Linked DNA regions of Chroococcidiopsis sp. TS-821. Each later gene encodes a partner of the first gene's protein in a complex. Links are inferred from orthologs where the notes say so. Each region holds a gene or a part of one and is shown in the gene's direction. Other genes may lie near its edges. The genes, in order: B1A85_RS20775, nuoH and ndhC.

What was found.
Region 2: the proteins of B1A85_RS20775 (region 1) and nuoH are in contact, whole or in part, in a cryo-EM structure (PDB 6ZJN), measured with the Thermus thermophilus proteins. The link is inferred for Chroococcidiopsis sp. TS-821 from one-to-one orthologs. Residues at the interface, in WP_223903221.1 of Thermus thermophilus: Pro35, Ser36, Asp139, Gly141, Ala142; in WP_096411122.1 of Thermus thermophilus: Ala224, Glu225, Gln226, Glu227, Ala295, Trp297, Phe298, Arg299.
Region 3: the proteins of B1A85_RS20775 (region 1) and ndhC are in contact, whole or in part, in a cryo-EM structure (PDB 6ZJN), measured with the Thermus thermophilus proteins. The link is inferred for Chroococcidiopsis sp. TS-821 from one-to-one orthologs. Residues at the interface, in WP_223903221.1 of Thermus thermophilus: Met26, Thr27, Asn29, Gly31, Pro32, His34; in WP_096411116.1 of Thermus thermophilus: Glu45, Ser46, Asn48, Pro50, Ala51, Gly52, Glu53.

Annotation. Positions count from the first base shown.
Region 1 is NZ_MVDI01000012.1:49,760-54,305, reverse strand. Bases 1-2,992 are described here. They hold B1A85_RS20775 (NAD(P)H-quinone oxidoreductase subunit H), read left to right. Parts: upstream 1-900; coding sequence 901-2,085; downstream 2,086-2,992. Other genes in these bases: B1A85_RS20770 (class I SAM-dependent methyltransferase), read left to right, coding at 2,085-2,992; rplU (50S ribosomal protein L21), read right to left, coding at 259-657; rpmA (50S ribosomal protein L27), read right to left, coding at 1-234. In the rest of the region: more of B1A85_RS20770, read left to right, coding at 2,993-3,269; B1A85_RS20765 (CAAD domain-containing protein), read left to right, coding at 4,126-4,546.
Region 2 is NZ_MVDI01000001.1:1,672,267-1,675,458, forward strand. What follows is about bases 1-2,832. They hold nuoH (NADH-quinone oxidoreductase subunit NuoH), read left to right. Parts: upstream 1-773; coding sequence 774-1,892; downstream 1,893-2,832. Other genes in these bases: B1A85_RS07585 (citrate synthase), read left to right, coding at 1-446; ndhI (NAD(P)H-quinone oxidoreductase subunit I), read left to right, coding at 1,936-2,520; B1A85_RS07600 (NADH-quinone oxidoreductase subunit J), read left to right, coding at 2,616-2,832. In the rest of the region: more of B1A85_RS07600, read left to right, coding at 2,833-3,192. UniProt on the Escherichia coli protein: NDH-1 shuttles electrons from NADH, via FMN and iron-sulfur (Fe-S) centers, to quinones in the respiratory chain. The immediate electron acceptor for the enzyme in this species is believed to be ubiquinone.
Region 3 is NZ_MVDI01000002.1:486,726-491,050, reverse strand. What follows is about bases 831-3,601. They hold ndhC (photosynthetic/respiratory NAD(P)H-quinone oxidoreductase subunit C), read left to right. Parts: upstream 831-1,920; coding sequence 1,921-2,283; downstream 2,284-3,601. Other genes in these bases: B1A85_RS09820 (GNAT family N-acetyltransferase), read right to left, coding at 3,555-3,601; B1A85_RS09825 (NAD(P)H-quinone oxidoreductase subunit J), read left to right, coding at 3,022-3,558; B1A85_RS09830 (NADH dehydrogenase subunit K), read left to right, coding at 2,280-3,029; B1A85_RS09840 (rubredoxin), read right to left, coding at 1,385-1,720; B1A85_RS09845 (photosynthesis system II assembly factor Ycf48), read right to left, coding at 831-1,206. In the rest of the region: more of B1A85_RS09845, read right to left, coding at 205-830; more of B1A85_RS09820, read right to left, coding at 3,602-4,052; B1A85_RS09815 (nitrous oxide reductase family maturation protein NosD), read right to left, coding at 4,154-4,325. UniProt on the Escherichia coli protein: NDH-1 shuttles electrons from NADH, via FMN and iron-sulfur (Fe-S) centers, to quinones in the respiratory chain. The immediate electron acceptor for the enzyme in this species is believed to be ubiquinone.

The DNA of each region.
Region 1 (4,546 bases):
TTTTTTGCGGGTTCTATCCTTTCTTTCAAAAGTAACAATGCCATCAATCAGAGCAAACAAGGTGTCATCGCTACCGATACCCACGTTATTTCCAGGGTGAAATTTAGTACCGCGCTGGCGCACCAGAATATTACCAGCACGAACTGTTTCTCCACCAAAGCGCTTAACGCCTAGACGCTGCGCGTTTGAGTCACGACCGTTGCGGGTACTACCCGTTCCTTTCTTATGAGCCATAATTTCCTCTAGATCTCTATTTTTCTATTGTGCTTCATCAGCAGACTCTGTCTCAGAAGCTGCTTCAGGTTCAGCAGGTGCTGCGGCTGCGGCGGTAAATACAGAACCGTTGAAGCTAATCGAATTAATCATTAACCGTGTAATTTCCTGACGATGTCCCCGCTTTTTGCGTGTTTTCTTTTTGGGCTTCATCTTGTACACGAGCACTTTGCGATCGCGTAAATGACGCAAGACTGTTCCTTCTACAGTGGCTCCTTCCACAAACGGCTGTCCGATCGCAACGCCGTCGTCGTGCTGTACAAATAAAACTGATTCCAAAGTAACTTTCTCGTTAGGTTCAACGCTTAAGCGTTCGATATCGTAAAAACGACCAGGTTCTACTCTTAATTGCTTGCCGCCGGTTTCAATAATTGCGTATGTCATGGGATAGTTTCGTAACTTTGCCGTACAGGTAGCTGATCAGTTTGATTTTCAAGCTGCCAACTTTTGCTAATCGTTTACCTGATCCGAGCAGGATTTAGACAGCACAATCTATAATCTTATTAATAAAAATGGGTGTTTGTCAATAAAAATAGCTCTATGAGCTAATTGCTCATTCTCAATACACAAAAACATCGCTGTCAGGGATAATGAAGACAACGCTACAAAACTTAAACTTGCTGCTCTATGCCAAGAATTGAAACGAGAACGGAACCTATGGTGCTGAACATGGGTCCGCACCATCCTTCGATGCATGGCGTACTACGACTTATCGTCACTTTGGATGGCGAAGATGTAGTCGATTGCGAGCCAGTGATTGGCTACTTGCATCGCGGAATGGAAAAAATCGCGGAAAACCGCACCAATATCATGTACGTCCCTTACGTCAGTCGCTGGGACTACGCCGCAGGGATGTTTAATGAAGCTGTTACGGTCAACGCCCCGGAAAAGTTAGCTGATATTCCTGTCCCCAAACGCGCCAGCTACATCCGCGTCATCATGCTGGAGTTGAACCGCATTGCCAATCACTTACTGTGGTTGGGACCATTTATGGCTGACGTGGGCGCGCAAACTCCGTTTTTCTATATTTTCCGCGAACGGGAGATGATTTATGACCTGTGGGAAGCCGCCACAGGTTATCGCATGGTGAACAACAACTACTTCCGCATCGGTGGCGTAGCAGTAGACTTACCCTACGGCTGGGTAGATAAGTGCTTTGACTTTTGTGATTATTTTGAACCAAAAGTCGATGAATACGAACGCTTAATCACCAATAACCCCATCTTCCGCCGTCGCGTGGAAGGAGTAGGCACAATCTCGCGCGAAGAAGCCATCAACTGGGGACTGTCTGGACCAATGTTACGCGCTAGCGGCGTGAAGTGGGACTTGCGCAAAGTCGACCACTACGAATGCTACGACGATTTTGATTGGGAAGTGCATTGGGAAACAGCCGGAGATTGCTTCGCACGCTACTTAGTGCGGATTCGGGAAATGCGCGAATCTGTCAAGATTTTGCGTCAAGCACTGAAAGGATTGCCAGGCGGACCATTTGAGAACTTGGAAGCGAAGCGGTTAGCCGAAGGCAAGAAATCCGAGTGGAACGGATTTGATTACCAGTACATCAGTAAGAAAATCGCGCCCACGTTCAAGATCCCCAAAGGCGAACACTATGTTCGGATTGAAAGCGGTAAAGGCGAGTTAGGGATCTACATCATTGGCGACGATAATGTTTTTCCCTGGCGGTGGAAGATTCGTCCGGCAGATTTTAACAACTTGCAAATTTTGCCGCACATCCTCCGCGGAGTGAAGGTTGCCGATATCGTCACGATCCTCGGTAGTGTAGATATCATCATGGGTTCTGTAGACCGTTGATGACGCAACTGGTTAGTGACTCCCATCCGGCGTTGTGTGAGGCGATCGCGCTGCGGATAGCAGAAAGTCCGCAGCACCGCATTACTTTTGCAGAATATATGGATTTAGTGCTGTATCATCCTCAGCACGGTTACTATACAACCCACGCTACGCAGCTTGGTAAGCAAGGTGACTTTTTTACCTCACCGCATTTAGGCGCAGATTTTGGCGAGTTACTTGCTGAACAATTTCTGCAAATCTGGGAAATTTTAGAAAAACCGATTCCTTTTACGCTTTTAGAAATGGGCGCGGGTCAAGGTATTCTAGCGTCGGATATCTTGAACTATCTTGAAAGGCAGTATCCAGATTTTTTAGCAGCGCTTAATTACGTAATTATTGAGCGATCGCCTACTCTGATACAAGAACAGCAACAGCGACTCCACAAATACCACAGTCGCCTTCAGTGGCTGACGCTTGAAGAAATTCCCGAAAACTCAATTGTCGGCTGCTGTTTTTCCAATGAACTTGTAGACGCGTTCCCAGTACATCAAATTATTGTTCAAAACGGACAATTACGCGAAATTTACGTCACAACTGAGAAAACGGCTGATCCCCAAGCGACATTTACAGAAGTTATAGGCGAAGTTTCGACAAATAGGATTTTTGAGTACTTTGATTTCATCAAGATTGCGTTACCTTCTCCCGCTTATCCTGAAGGTTATCGTAGCGAAGTCAATTTAGCAGCTTTAGATTGGTTGAAAACGGTAGCAGCACGCCTTCAGCGAGGTTACTTGTTAACAATCGATTATGGATATTTGGCTAGCCGTTACTACAATCCATTTCGCCAAGGAACGCTACAGTGTTACTATCGCCATCATCGCCACAATAATCCTTATATTTACGTTGGAAAACAAGATATTACAGCGCACGTCGATTTTACAGCACTACAAGCATGGGGTGAACTGTGTGGTTTAACGACCGTTGGTTTGACGCAGCAGGGATTGTTTTTAATGGCTTTAGGATTAGGCGATCGCATTACTGCACTTGCGACATCATCGCCGCCATCAGTGCAAAAGCTACTACAGCGCAGGGATAGTTTGCATCAGCTAATCGATCCTATCGGACTTGGTGGATTCCATGTCTTAGTTCAAGGTAAAGCGATCGCGCCTACGCCACTTAAAGGTTTAAGTTCACCTTTAGTTTAAACGATTCGCGACAAGCGATCTGCTAGAGTTAGTAAAAGTAAATTTGCTTTGTCACATACTGCACGCGTTCAATTCCTGTCTGTCAACTTATTCTCGAAAGTACCTTTTCAGATTACCAAACTTCCGAGAATGGTTTTATTGTTTAATTGATGAGTTACACGCCTGAGGTGGGGCTAAGTATGTATCTCGATAGCACAATCCTCCGCAAGTGTGAGTGCATTTTTGATAACAGTAAATAAAGTGAGTTTAAAGTTCTAGAAGGAGACAAAAATGAATACCCATGACTTGTTGATGCTGATATTGCTACTTACACCTGGTATTCTCCTGTCAGTTTTGATTATGGCTACTTTTGCTGCGGGCGGTTAAGCTTGAACAATTTTGGTTGTCGATTTGTATAGTTAACCTTTATGCGAACGTTAGCTTTAACACAGTTAACTAAACAGTAATTTGCGTATTGTAAATTAGCCTTAACCTTGGCTAGTAGTAAATAGCTTCCCCAAGGCGCTCATAATCCATTGGTAGAAAAAACAGGTGATATACTAAGCAAAACTAGTTATATTCCAACAAGTGCATAAAAGTTGCGTAAAAGACAGGGATTTAAAGCTGAAAACTCAGCAAAATCAGCTATCTTAGTTTAGATGTTTATGTGCAAAAGGAGGATATATTATTCTGTCTTCTGACTTTTCTCACAATCGCACCTCTCTATCTTGGAGTTGATGAAGCAGACTTGTGAGTTAAGTATCGTAAATAAAGAAATCAAGAATACTTTTCTTTGCCAAACTTAGCGGTGCTACAAGTTTACAGTATCACCAAAGAATACTCATCAAAGTTGTCATTGGAAAACGAGCTTATAACTATGGAATCACAAGTGCAACCACCGGAATACAAAGACCCTACTACTTCGGAAACGATAGGTGTTTCAGATTCAGCACCTCTAGCTACTTTACCACCCTCTACACAAGACGAGCAGTGGCGACGTGTTGGCTCGCAAATTTCTGAATTCCTTGCCCAACTGCCTGATTATATTGGCAGATTTTTCAATGAGTATAAGCAGCCGATTATTACTGTCGGTTTGATTTTAGCAGCAATTATTACTGTCAAGGTAGTTCTAGCCGTGTTGGATGCACTCAACGACATTCCACTACTGGCTCCTACTTTTGAACTTGTAGGTATTGGTTACTCAATTTGGTTCGTAAATCGCTATTTACTGCAAGCTTCCAAACGGCAAGAGTTATCTCAAGAGCTGCAATCGTTGAAAAAGCAAGTAATTGGCAGTC
Region 2 (3,192 bases), on another replicon or contig:
GCATGCTAGAAGAAATTGGCTCGGTAGAAAATGTGCGCCCCTATTTAGAAGATCGGCTGCAACGCAAAGCAAAAATTATGGGCTTTGGACATCGCGTTTACAAAGTCAAAGACCCAAGGGCAACTATTTTGCAAAAGCTTGCCGAGCAGATGTTTGATAAGTTCGGCTACGACAAGTACTACGATATTGCAGTTGAATTAGAGCGCGCGATCGCTGAAAAACTCGGTCACAAAGGAATTTATCCCAATGTTGACTTTTATTCGGGATTAGTGTATAGGAAAATGGGAATTCCTACAGACTTATTTACGCCAGTGTTTGCGATCGCCCGCGTTGCTGGTTGGTTAGCGCACTGGAAAGAACAAATCGCCGAAAATCGTATTTTCCGTCCTACCCAGGTATACACGGGTGACCATAACGTTCCTTATATACCAATCGAGCAACGTTGAAAGAGGGGTGAGGGGTAAGTGACTAGTAGTTAGCGATCGGTGGTGAGTTATGAGTTTTGAATAGATAGAAAGTATTCTTTCTCTGCTCCTCTGCGTCTTCTGCCCCCTGCTTTTCCTGCTATGGATAGCAAAACTAAACACAAGTATAAGTAGAATTTCTTAGTGAAGGTTTTTGGGAGCTAACCAGAGAACGATATACTAGGCATTGAAAGGTAAAAATATCTTCACAATCAAGATATTCCTGAACAAAGTAGGGAGTAAATTTACAAATATTAACTACAGCGGCGATGGCGATCGCCATCATGCGACAACTTCACCACAGAAAACATGAGTACAGGAATTGATCTCCAAGGAAGTTTCATCAAATCGCTGATCGACTTAGGGCTACCGGCAGGCGCAGCCAAAGCTATTTGGATGCCAGTCCCGATGGTATTAATGTTAATTGGCGCGACTGTAGGAGTACTAGTAACCATTTGGCAAGAACGGAAGATTTCAGCAGCCGCCCAACAGCGCATTGGTCCTGAATTTATGGGGCCGTTTGGCTTATTATCTCCAGTCGCCGATGGTATCAAGTTCGTATTTAAAGAAGACGTCATCCCTGCCAAGTCTGACCCTTGGTTATTTACTTTAGGACCAATTATTGTCGTCCTTCCAGTCTTTTTGTCTTATCTGATTGTGCCGTTTGGCGAAAATCTGGCAATTACAAACGTGGCCACAGGAGTCTTTTTGTGGATTGCGTTATCGAGCGTGCAACCGATTGGATTGCTGATGTCAGGCTATGCGTCAAACAACAAATACTCACTACTCGGCGGTTTGCGGGCAGCTGCACAATCAATCAGCTATGAAATTCCCCTAGCGCTTGCAGTCCTTGCGGTCGCTATGATGTCGAATAGCCTTAGTAGCATCGATATTGTTGAACAGCAATCAGGCTATGGTATTTTGGGTTGGAATGTCTGGCGACAGCCAATCGGATTCATTATCTTCTGGATTGCGGCGTTAGCAGAATGCGAACGAATGCCTTTCGACTTACCCGAAGCCGAAGAAGAACTTGTTGCAGGTTATCAAACCGAATACGCAGGGATGAAGTTTGCGCTGTACTACGTTGCTTCCTACGTTAACTTGGTACTGTCAGCGCTCCTTGTCACAGTTTTGTATTTAGGCGGTTGGGAATCTCCGATTCCGATCGAATTGATTGCCGGATGGTTGGGCATCAGCGAAGCAAGTCCTTGGTTAGACATTGTAGACGCCTCGTTAGGCATCACAATGACCGTACTCAAAGCCTACTTTCTTGTTTTTACAGCAATTTTACTACGCTGGACGGTACCTAGAGTACGCATTGACCAGTTACTCGATTTAGGATGGAAGTTTTTGCTACCCGTGAGTTTGGCAAATCTACTGTTAACCGCAGCCTTGAAGCTTGCCTTTCCCGCTGCCTTTGGTGGATAGCAATTAGCTCAGTGCTAAAGCTACATAAAGAGAGAGACACCCCATGTTAAAGTTCCTCAAACAAGTCGGTGACTACGCAAAAGACGCTGTACAAGCTGGTCGCTATATCGGTCAAGGATTATCTGTTACCTTCGACCACATGCGGCGTAGACCGGTTACGGTACAATACCCTTACGAAAAACTGATTCCCTCCGAACGCTTCCGAGGTCGTATCCACTTTGAATTTGATAAGTGTATTTCCTGCGAAGTTTGCGTGCGGGTTTGTCCAATTAATTTACCTGTTGTTGATTGGGAATTCGATAAAGCGAGTAAGAAGAAAAAACTGAAACACTACAGTATCGATTTCGGTGTGTGTATCTTCTGCGGTAACTGCGTCGAATATTGTCCGACAAACTGTCTGTCGATGACCGAAGAATACGACTTGTGTACGTACGATCGCCATGAGTTAAACTACGACAATGTCGCCTTAGGACGCTTGCCTTATAAAGTCACCGATGACCCAATGGTGACACCGTTGCGCGAACTCGTTTACCTACCCAAAGGCGTGATGTCACCTCACGATTTACCTGCCAACACTCGTGGCGCGGGTCTACATCCCGAAGAGATTTTAGAACAGCAGGAAAAGTAGTATTTTTTTATATAGAGTGGGTGAGGAGCATTAATTGTTAGTGGAACGCGCCATTAGCAATTCTTCTATTAGCAACTAGCAAAGGACAAAAAGTTGTGAATTTAGCTGAAGGAGTACAAATTGTTTCGTTCGGCATCTTGGCTGTGATGATGATTGGTTCAGCCCTCGGTGTTGTGCTGTTTTCTAACATCGTTTATTCTGCCTTTCTACTGGCGGGCGTATTTGTCAGTATTTCGGGAATGTATTTGTTGCTCAATGCTGATTTTGTGGCAACAGCCCAAGTGTTAATTTATGTCGGAGCAGTCAATGTATTAATCTTGTTTGCCATTATGCTGGTGAACAAGCGCGAAGACTTCAAACCGCTACCAAATGCTTGGGTACGTCCTGTTGTAACCGCAATCGTCTGTGCTGGACTATTTGTTTTATTAAGTACAATGGTTTTGGTTACGCCTTGGGCATATTCTACCGAGCCAGTATCTAAGGACACCACGATTGTTTTAATTGGTCAGCACTTCTTCAGTGACTTTTTGTTGCCTTTTGAGCTAGCATCAGTTCTGCTACTGATGGCAATGGTTGGAGCAATTATCTTGGCACGGCGCGAATTTTTACCCGACCAAGTGATGTCACCCGACAAACCGCAGCAACCAGTATTAACATTACCCGAACGCCCCC
Region 3 (4,325 bases), on another replicon or contig:
CCTCTACGAACTCGTATGATTCAATTATCCTATGAAACCTTAAGAAAAAGTAACTAACGCCTTGTCTTTTCTCTTATTATGTACCAACGCTTATAGCATTGATAGTTCGCCGAAAACCGACACGAAAGATCGCCTTTATATGACTTAATCCTGCTGCATTCCTCTTTTTTGACTATCATCTAATTGACATGATGGCAAACTCTTTTATGCAGTTGCACTAGAGTCTTGATATTTAAGTAAAATTCCGCGTTGACCGATAATAAACCCTTTTTCTGGTGTCAGAAAAACTATTTTATAAAGGTTAGAGGGAACTCCTTCTACATCGCGGTCTTTTTGCCAAGTTTTACCGCCATCAAAGCTGCACAATAAATTACCACTGCCTCCTGCTATCCAGATTTCATCTGGAGTCCGATACGCTAAATCAAGCAACCCCCAACTTGTAGAAAATTCAGGATACTGAGCTTCTTCCCATTCGTCAGGGTTATCGGCTTTAGTAAATTGTACTTGACCGCCGCGCGCTAGCATCCACAAACGCCCATCAGGAGCAAAACCCATATTTTGTACGCGGCGCGAACTATTGCGGTTATGTCCTTCCCAAGCGTCTTTACCTGGTTCCCAAGTCGAATAAAAGTTGCCTTTGGCAGAAACCGCTAAATACCTACCATCTGGAGCGCGGGCAATATTACGGACGACGCCAACAGCTTCTTGCACCATTGCTTTCCAAGTTTTACCGCTGTCGGTTGTGCGATAGATTGCACCTACGTCCGTCGTCATTTCAGCTGCGTGCGATCCCAGAGCAACAATTGTATTGGGATTTCCAGGAAGTTTTTCACTTAAAGGAATTTGTTCCCAGGATTTTCCACCATCAGTAGTGTGTAATAAAAGAGATGGTTCTCCTACGATCCACCCTTCTTGTCCTGCAAAACTGATTGAAGAAAAAAGATAATTCTGCTCACCTAAATCCAAGGTTCTAGGCTGCCAAGTTTCCCCACCGTCAGTTGTTTCTAAGATTGTTGCCTTACTACCTACAAGCCAGCCATGATTGTCGTCACTGAAAGCAATATCTTGCAGGTTAGATTCTGTTGGTACAGTAATGACCTTCCACGGGTTATTGCTGATAGAAGGCGTGTTACTGCACCCAACACATAACAAAACAACTGCTAATAAAACAACAACTTGTTGCCAAACTTTGAATAATGAACGCATTAGTATCTGTTTATCTTGTAACAAAAAGAAACGATTAAGGGTCGGGGTTTAGCCGTCAAAGCAAGAGAGATATTTCTAGTTGTCGGTTTCAAGCTTACGTAGAACGAGCAAAATTTGGTTCAAGATAACAATACGTCCTACGCTCTGAACCCTGAACCTTATGATTCAAGAAGCGGACTTATTTTAGCCCATAAAGACTCATAAACAGCAAAAAACAAAGAGCCAGACCGCCAAAAATTAAAATATTTTTTTGGGCTGGGGTTAGCTTGTTGACGCCGATACCATAGCCCAGGTTTGATTCAAAGCCAGAGGCTTTTCCAGCTGGACCTATATTTTCAAATTGAGAAGTCCTCGCGCCACAAACAGGACACCGCCAAGAAGATGCTAGTTCTGTAAAAGGTGTGCCAGCAGGAACTTCTTCTTTGCTATCTCCCTTTGTCGGTTCATAAACGTAGCCACAGACGCGACACTCGTAGCGATCTAGTGCTTGGCTTTCTACAACTGATTCGCTCATAGCAAAAGACAAAGTGGATAATGTGAGGGCAATTCTTAAATATACGTTAAAAATTATGACACAATTTCACTTTGTTATTACCTGGAGCTATCAAGTTGAAAACTCAGTTTAATCAGTTGGTGTTAAGTTTTGCCAGGCTCTGTAACCATTAGGGATATATAATGTAAAAGTAAGTAACAAAATTATTTACATCAACAATCGTGTTTGTTCTTAGTGGTTACGAGTACCTTTTAGGCTTCCTGTTAGTCTGTAGTCTAGTGCCTGCACTTGCGCTTTCTGCATCTAAGCTATTACGACCTAGTGGTGGTGGTCCCGAACGACGCACTACCTACGAATCAGGCGTAGAACCTATCGGTGGAGCTTGGATACAATTCAATATTCGCTACTATATGTTTGCCCTCGTCTTTGTGATCTTTGATGTGGAAACAGTCTTTTTGTATCCCTGGGCGGTTGCTTTCCATCGACTAGGGCTTTTGGCGTTTATTGAAGCTCTCATTTTTATTGCAATTCTAGTTGTTGCCCTTGTCTATGCCTGGCGCAAAGGAGCCTTAGAATGGTCATGAATCCAACTAATATCACGAACCAAGCAAATGATGGATGGGATCCACGAAAAGAGAAGATCCTCAATCCGATCGAGCGCCCTACAGTGACACAAGATCTGTCAGAAAACGTTATTCTGACAACAGTTGATGACCTCTACAACTGGGCAAAGCTATCGAGCTTATATCCATTATTGTTTGGTACTGCTTGCTGCTTTATTGAGTTTGCGGCACTCATCGGCTCAAGATTTGATTTTGACCGTTTTGGCTTAGTTCCTCGTTCGAGTCCGCGACAAGCCGACTTGATTATCACCGCGGGAACGATCACGATGAAAATGGCACCTCAGCTTGTTCGTCTTTACGAGCAGATGCCCGATCCGAAGTATGTAATCGCGATGGGTGCTTGTACGATTACAGGAGGTATGTTTAGTGTTGATTCGCCAACGGCAGTGCGGGGCGTTGATAAACTAATTCCTGTAGACGTTTATCTTCCTGGTTGTCCACCTCGTCCAGAGGCAATTATGGACGCAATTATTAAGTTACGTAAAAAAATCGCCAACGAATCAATTCAAGAGCGGGGTCAAGTCAAGCAAACGCATCGCTACTACAGTACAACGCATAGCATGAAGAGTGTCGCCCCAGTGCTTACAGGTAAGTACTTACTTTCAGAGACTCGCACCGCAGCACCGAAAGAATTAACTGAAGCGATAGGAATGCCTGTACCACCTGCACTTCAAGCAGTAGAAAAGGAGGAAGCAAACCGTGGCTGAAGAACCCGAAAAACCAGAGGCAGTTGAAAGCAGTGAAGCATCGCAAATAGTCGAAGCGGGTAAGATTTCACGATGGTTGACTGACAACGGCTTCGAGCATGAAGTGATGGAGCCCGATCATTTAGGCGTAGAAATTATTAAGGTAGAAAGCGATTATCTTTTACCAATTGCTACGGCATTGTATGCTTACGGGTTTAATTATTTGCAGTGCCAGTGCGCCTATGATTTGGGACCTGGACAAGATTTGGTGAGTGTTTATCACTTAATTAAGGTGAGTGACAATGCTGACCGCCCCGAAGAAGTACGGCTGAAAGTCTTCTTACCAAGAGAAAATCCGAAAGTACCGTCGGTGTACTGGATATGGAAAACTGCTGACTGGCAAGAGCGGGAGTCTTACGATATGTTCGGGATCGTTTACGAAGGACATCCAAATTTAAAGCGTATCCTCATGCCAGAAGACTGGGTAGGTTGGCCGTTAAGAAAAGACTATATTTCACCCGAATTCTACGAACTGCAGGATGCTTACTAGTCGTTAGGGTTTCTAAGCAACTGTTTGACATAAATGCGATCGCAGCGTGGAGTTTCTACTCCGCTAGCAGGTTGGTAACCGTAACTTTCATAGAGCTTGACCGCTGTAGTTAAAACGCTTGCCGTTTCAACCCAGATCTGTTTAAAACCACGTGCCGCGATCGCTTTCTCTAACTGTTGCAACAAGTACTTACCTAATCCTAAGCCTCGCACGTGAGGCAACAAATACATTTTGCGAATTTCTACTGCTTTTTCACCACGCTTCACAGGGTAGTATCCGCCCGTACCAACTAATTGATTGTCTTGTTGAATTACCCAAAACTCGCCGCCAGTTGCAAGATAATAGTTTTCAACATCGACAACATCGCAATCTGCGCCACGAGGCTCAAAATCAAGATGATATTCAGCAAGGACCGAGCGAATAATTTGAGTAACAGGAGTGCGATCGCTTGGTTGCCAATCGCGAATCAAAAAGTTTTGATATTCAGCTTCCACTCACACTCCCTCAACGACAAATTTTCACGCGTAAAGAATTAGCTGCAAGCCTATTGCTCCTAGACTGCGATCGTCAGACATCTCGCGATTATATTCTAATACTAGAATCTGAGCGCTCCTAAGTTAACTGGGCTACCAGCAGCAACACCAATCGCACTGGCGATATCTGCAGGCAGTGGCTCGCCGCGCCCCAGGGCTGGACTTCCTGATTTCAGTCGAAAGTCATCGGCTGCAGCATTGACAAAAAAGGGATCGCTCGTACTAACAATATCA